2 regions of the Arthrobacter sp. V1I9 genome follow, and region 2 is predicted to be linked to the other one. Evidence: predicted binding sites of a transcription regulator. Region 2 holds the regulator's gene; the other holds the start of a gene.
The links. The regulator HrcA, encoded in region 2, represses chaperone genes, less so after heat shock. The targets are predictions, from matches to a motif close to TTNGCACTCGNNNNNNNCGAGTGCNAA.
Positions count from the first base shown of each region.

Region 1 (3,403 bases), 1.2 Mb from region 2:
GGCGCAGCACGGAGAGCGGGATCCGGGTGCCGTCGCCGGCCTCGGCCCATTCGCGGGTGGCCACGTAGTCGTTGCCGTCGTAGCCGCCCAAAACCGGGCTTTCCTTGCGGAGCAGCAGTTCACCGGCTGGCTGCCCGGGAGTGGGCAGCACAAAGTCATAAACACGGGACGGCGTGAAGTAGGACGTGTAACCGAGCCGGATCACCGGAGCCTCGTAGTCGGAGCCGCCCACTCCCGCGGTGTAGAGCTCCTCGTCGAACGCGGGCTCCACCGGTGCCTCCTGCGCCGCAGTGCCCAGGCCTTCCAGCCCGATGACCTGGACACGCTCGATGGTGTCCTTCCGGATGGACACGACGAGGTGCGTGGAGGTGACGCCTGCGCCGTTGACGCGGACGTCGTCGGAATGTTCGACGACGGTGTCCCAGCGCTGCCCGGCCAGCGGCTTGCGAAGCTCGGCCCAGTCAGTCAGGGAAACCATCGAGTTGATGGCGCCGCGGTTATGCGTGAGCAGGATGCGTTCGGTCTTTACGCCGTCGGGGCCGGGCAGCAGGAACGGTTCGGCCTCATAAAGTACCCGCTCATCCCGGGAAATGACGGTGAGGAGCTCCTGGGCGGGATCGTCGAACCGCAGCAGGCGGGTCTCGCTGTACTCCGAGCAGCCGATCCCCAGCACGAGGTAGCGCCGGTCAGCGGAGAGCTCAAACCCCAGCCACATGGCGACGTCGTCCTCCTGGTAGATCACCACGTCCGCGGTGACGGGCGTGCCCAGGGTGTGGGCCCTGACCTGGTAGGGGCGCCAGGACTCGTCCACCACTGTGTAGAAAATCCGCGTGCCGTCCGGGGAGAAGGAAACGCCGTAGAAGACGTTTTCGATGACGTCCGGCAACAGCTCGCCGGTCCGGAGGTCCTTGATGCGCAGGGTGAAGCGTTCATCACCGGCGTTGTCCACCGCGTACGCGTAGAGGTTGCCATCCACCGTTACGGCGGTGCCGCCAACCGAGAAGAACGGCTTCCCTTCGGCCTCGACGTTGCCGTCCAGCAGGATCTCCTCGCCCGGAATTTCGATGCCGGGTTCAACGGCCGGGGGAGTCCAGTCCGCGACGGGGTTGCCGGTGTTTTGGGCGCGGACCCGGCACTGGATGCCGTACTCCTTGCCTTCCACTGAGCGGCTGAAGTACCACCAGCCGTCCTTCCGGTGGGGGACGGACAAGTCCGTCTCCTGGGTGCGGCCCTTGATCTCCTGGAAGATCGCCTCGCGCAGCGGTTCCTGGTGCGCGGTGACCGCTTCCTGGTAGGCGTTCTCGGCTTTGAGGTGCTCCACTACCTCGTCGGATTCCTTGTCCCGCAGCCACTCGTAGTTGTCCACGAACGTGTCCCCGTGGTGGATGCGCTCGGAGGGGATCTTCTTGGCAACCGGGGGAGCGGGGGTGGAAGTCGCGGTTTTGGCGGAATCCTGCAGCGGAGTCTGGGTCATGGGTTCAAATATATCCACCCGCCGTGGCAATGGACCGGGCGTTCGCTACCGGACGAGAACCGGACGCATTGGGGGAGGCGGGGTGGCCTAGTAGGGTCCGGGCGGCAGGCGTATCCTGTTCACGCTAAGGCACATCCGCCCAGCGTGAGAGGGGAAGTTTATGACCATCCCGCCAGTGCACGAGCCCGAGCCGTTCCCGCCGGAGCCAGGCCCAACCCCTGATCCGGGCCACCCTGGTCCGCCATCGCCCAACCCGTTCCCGGTACCGGAGCCTCCCGGCCCACTGCCCGTGCCCGATCCGGGCCCGGCGCCGCTTCGTCCCGACCCAACCCGAAGCTAGGACAGCAGTAACGCACTGAAGGGGGGCCCTTGCGCACGGCGAGGGCCCCTTCTGCGTGCCCCCTGATCATCAAAAACGGGAGAAAATTCTCCCCAAAAAACGCTTGCAGATCTACCCGGCCAGTGCTAAAAAATCTATATCAGCCAATACAGATCGGCTGGTACCAAAACAGTGTTGGACCGTCTCCCACGAGGAGGGAAGCCATGTTGATGCGAACCGATCCGTTCCGCGAGCTGGACAGGCTGGCCCAGCAGGTCCTCGGCACGGCAGCGCGTCCGGCAGCGATGCCAATGGACGCCTGGCGTGAAGGCCAGGACTTTGTAGTCGCCTTTGATCTGCCCGGTGTTTCAGTGGACTCAGTGGATCTCGATGTTGAACGGAATGTCCTGACGGTGCGGGCAGAACGCCCGGAACCTGCAGGCAAGGACACCGAACTGATCGCCTCGGAGCGGCCGCGCGGCGTGTTCAGCCGCCAGCTGATCCTCGGGGACACCCTGGACACCGACAACGTGAAGGCGTCCTACGACGCCGGTGTCCTGACCCTGCGGATTCCTGTCGCTGAAAAGGCAAAGCCGCGTAAGATTGAGGTTGAGACGAAGGGGGCAAAGCACGAGATTTCTGCTTAGTCCCCAGCAGGATCGGGATGTCGGGTAATGATTGTTGACTGCCTTTTGGGGCGGATAGCCATTCTGAGCACGCCACAGCGCTGAAAGCGCATTGGCAGGGTAGGCCTGCACTTCCCGATACGGTGGCCCCCGGCTTCGGCCGGGGGCCATCCCATGCCCGGGCTTCAAAGGCCCGGGGCAGGATCAGGTGTTCAGCTCCAGCATCAGGGCGGGCAGTTCGTCGGCCAGTTCGCGGGCGAGGAACCCGAGGGGGCCCCAACCTGCTGGCAAGCCGGTCTGCCGCTGCCGCATGGAGGTGGGTGCCCCAGCATGCGGCCTGCGCGCTGGTGGTTCCCCGGGCGCGAAGGCCCGCGATTGCCCCGGCCAGGACGTCCCCGCTGCCAGAGGTTCCCAGCCCGCCGTAGCCGGTGGTCATTTTCCAGAGCTCCGATTCCTCCGGCGCGTCCCCGCCGGAGGGCCGCGCGATGAAGCCCTGGCAGCTCACCACAGCCTGGAACTTGTCGGCGATCTCGGCAATATCCGCCGTCAGATCATCCACCTCGCGCTCCAGCAGGACAGCGGCCTCCTTGGGGTTCGGCGTGAGGATCAGCCGCCCCTTCCACGGCTCCAGCTGGTCCGCCACCTTTACCAGGCCGCCCAGGGCATAGGCATCAAGTACGACGGCGGGACCACCGTTTGCCTTCCCGTCGCCAGAGCCTGAATCACTGGAGCGGGTTTCCCGCTCCAAGAGTGCCCGCAGCAGCTTTTCCGCGAGGTCCCGGGTCATCCAGCCCGGGGCCAACGAGGATCGCATCCGCACGCTCAAGGTAAGAGGAAATCCGGTCCAGGCCTTCACCCGTCACCGACCCGTCCGCGTTCTCCGGCAGCCCCATGGCCCCGCATTCCGGGAGTGCCACGCCAAGATGCATGGCCACCGATTCCGCCACGGCGAGGGTGAGCTTCCCGGCGCCGGCCCGCAAGGCA
Region 1 covers NZ_JAUSYU010000001.1:669,801-673,203, forward strand. Annotated here, with positions in the region: gene QFZ70_RS03150 (S9 family peptidase) at 1-1,474, opposite strand, end outside; gene QFZ70_RS03155 (Hsp20/alpha crystallin family protein) at 2,018-2,440, shown strand; partial or broken gene QFZ70_RS03160 (NAD(P)H-hydrate dehydratase) at 2,624-3,403, opposite strand, start outside.
Region 1: QFZ70_RS03155 (Hsp20/alpha crystallin family protein) is a predicted target of HrcA. The motif match lies at 1,917-1,943, and genes of this name have one in related genera.

Region 2 (3,403 bases):
AGGTGCCGCACGGAGCGGCAGTCATGACCTGGCCAAGGATTGAACGCACGGCCCTCTGGACCTGGCCGCTGCCGCCGCAGATATCGCAGCGCTCGGGGTGGGTTCCGGGCTGGCAGCATGAGCCCTCACAGGTGGGGCAGACCACCGCCGTGTCCACTTCGAGCTTCTTGTTGACTCCGAACACGGCGTCGCGGAGCTCGATCCGGACGCTGATGAGCGCATCCTGCCCGCGCCGGACCCGCGACGCAGGACCGGTAGTGCCGCCCGCGCCAAAGAAGGTGTCGAAGATGTCCTGGAAGGCGAAGCCCTGCCCGGCGTACGCTCCCCCGCCGAATCCGTTGTCCGTGCCGTTTTCGTTTCCGGTGGTGTCATAGACCCGCCGCTTCTGGGGATCCGAGAGGACTTCATAGGCATGGGTCACTGCCTTGAAGCGGTCCGCAACATCCTCACCGGGATTGACGTCCGGGTGAAGGGTCCGGGCCAGCTTTCGGTAGGCCTTCTTGATCTCTTCCCCGGTGGCATCCGGTGCGACTCCAAGGACTTCGTAGTGGCTGCTCAAAGTTAGTATCTCTTCCTTGTTGTTCTGCCTGCAGTCGAACTGCATACACTGCTGTGCGCCCTGGGGCGCTGAACTGTGGTCAGGGTCCCAGAATCCGTGACAGGTAACGGGCCACAGCCCTGACTGCCGCCATGGTGGTGGGGTAGTCCATTCTGGTGGGACCCAGCACGCCAATCTTGGCGACGCTGTCCGGGCCATAGCCCGTTGCGACGACGGAAGCCTCCGCCAGGCCGTCGTATGGGTTTTCGCGGCCGATGCTCACGGCCACTCCGCGGTGGTCCTGTGCCATCTCGCTTAGCAGGCGGAGCATCACCACCTGCTCCTCGAGCGCCTCCAGCACCGGCCCGATGCTTAGCGGAAAGTCAACGTTGGAACGGGCCAGGTTGGCCGTGCCGGCCATCACCATCCGGTCTTCCCGGCTGCTGTGGGCCAGGCCCTCCAGCCCGTGCGCCAGCGCCTGGGCTGCCTGCCGCTGCCCGGGGGCTACGCCGGACACCACTGCGGGCAGTGACTGCCCAAGCTGGGCCAAGGGAGTGCCGGCGAGGGATCCAAGGAATTGGCCGCGCAGCGCAGCGATCGCGTCGTCAGCCAGGTCCTGCCCGACGTCGATGACCCGCTGTTCAACCTTGCCGCTGTTGGCAATCAGCACCACCAACACCTTCCGAGGGGCAAGGAGAACGAATTCGATGTGTCGGACCAGTGCTCGGTTAACGTGCGGATACTGGACGACGGCCACCTGGTTTGTCAGCTGGGACAACAGCCGGACGGTGCGTTCCAGGACGTCGTCGAGGTCATCTGCGCCTTCCAGCAGTGACTGGATGGCCCGCCGCTCCGCCTGGGACAGCGGCTTCACCGCGGAAATCTGGTCGACGAAGAGCCGGTAGCCTTTGTCCGTGGGGATGCGGCCCGCGCTGGTGTGCGGGGCGGTAATCAGTCCTTCGTCCTCAAGCGCGGCCATGTCATTGCGAATGGTGGCGCTGGAAACGCCGAGATGGTGACGCTCCACGAGGGCCTTGGACCCCACCGGCTCGCGGGAGTGGACGTAGTCCTCCACGATCGCCCGCAGTACTTCCAGTTTGCGCGGCTCGCTCACACTCCACCTCCATCAAGGGTTCAGGGCAGCCGTTCCGCCCGCACCGTGTGTCTACAGGGGTTAGCACTCGACATGCCTAAGTGCTAACAGTCTATTATGACTCGCCTCGTTGTTAGCATTGGTACCGCTCCGGGCGAAATTCCGGGCCAGGACCAGCACGAGGCGGAGTGATTCCATGCATTACCAGAACTGGGGAGCCCAGGACCTGTCCGCACCTGCCAGGGCGCAACTGCCCGAGGTGCCCGTGGAGCGTGGCATGGTGCTGGAAGACGTCCAGTCCGGGTGGGTTGGCGCGGTAACCCGGGTGGAGAAGTCGGGAGGAATGCACGTGGTGGCACTGGAAGACCGCCGCGGCAAGTCCAGGTCCTTCCGGCTGGGATTCGGGTTCCTCCTTGAAGGCCAGGCAATCCGCCTGATGCCCCCGGCCCCGCGGCTGCCGGCGGGGCCGGGCACCGCAGGCGGCAGGACGGCGTCGGGTTCTGTCCGTGTGGCAGGGCAGCGAGCACAGGTTGCCAAGGCGAGCCGCATCTGGGTAGAGGGAAAACACGACGCCGAACTTGTCGAGAAGGTGTGGGGCGATGACCTCCGGGTGGAGGGCATCGTCGTAGAACCGCTCCACGGCATTGATGACCTCGCTGCCGCCGTGGCCGATTTCAGGCCGGGGCCGGGCAGGCGCCTGGGAGTGCTTGTGGACCACCTGGTACCCGACTCAAAGGAGTCCCGCATCGCCGGATCGGTAATGGCCTCTCCCGGCGCTGCGGGGAATGTGCTGATCGTCGGACACCCCTACGTTGACGTGTGGCAGGCCATCCGCCCTGCTGTCCTTGGCATCGAGAAGTGGCCGGTAGTGCCGCGCGGCCAGGACTGGAAGACCGGCGTCCTCGCCGCCTTTGGCTGGCCGCACGAGACGAAAGAGGACATCGGCCTGGGGTGGCAGAAGCTGCTGGGAGCCGTCCGCAGTTACGCCGACCTGGAAGCGTCCCTGCTGGGCAGGGTGGAAGAAGTCATTGATTTCCTCACAGTCCCCTAGCATTGGGCGGGCCGGATTAGCGCTCCCGCCGGTGGGTGAGGTCAGCTAATACCGCTGCACCCAGTATTCTTGGTACAGCGGTGTCTGCGATGGCAGGACCCCGCAGCAGACATGGCACTCCTAGTCAGCACCATTGCACTTCAGAAGGAACAGACTGTGGCAGAAAACGCGCGTGATCACAGGGACAGCCAGGGCCAGGGCGGTTCGGAGTACCACGGCGTTCCGGCGAATGCGCTGCCCCTGACGGCAAGCGAAGACCGGCAGTGGGCTACGCTGGCCCACTTCGGCGGCATTTTGGGTTGCGTTCCTTCGCTGCTGATCTACCTGATCTTCCGTGACCGCGGCCCGTTTACGGCGCAGGAGTCAAAGGAAGCGCTGAACTTCAGCCTGCCGCCCACCATCGCGGCAGTGGTTGCCAACATCCTGGTCTTCGTGCCTGTGATCGGCAACGTCTTTGCCGTCATCGCCACACTGATCTGGATCGGCCTGACATGCTTCTCGGTGGCCGCCGGCATCCACGTCAACAAGGGCCAACCGCACCGTTACCCGTACAACCTGCGCTGGATCAAGTAGCGCAGGGAGGCTTCGGGCCTTCCGGAAGAACCTGACGCCAGCGTCCGGCATGATGGGTGCATGCGCAGCGTCGAGTTGACCTTCGGAGAATCCATCGATTCTTCAATCAGAACGGACTGGGCCCGGCTCGCGGAAGCCGGGCTGCCGA
Region 2 covers NZ_JAUSYU010000001.1:1,844,376-1,847,778, reverse strand. Annotated here, with positions in the region: gene dnaJ (molecular chaperone DnaJ) at 1-559, opposite strand, end outside; gene hrcA (heat-inducible transcriptional repressor HrcA) at 639-1,652, opposite strand; gene QFZ70_RS08805 (DUF3097 domain-containing protein) at 1,828-2,682, shown strand; gene QFZ70_RS08800 (DUF4870 domain-containing protein) at 2,839-3,255, shown strand; gene QFZ70_RS08795 (2'-5' RNA ligase family protein) at 3,316-3,403, shown strand, end outside.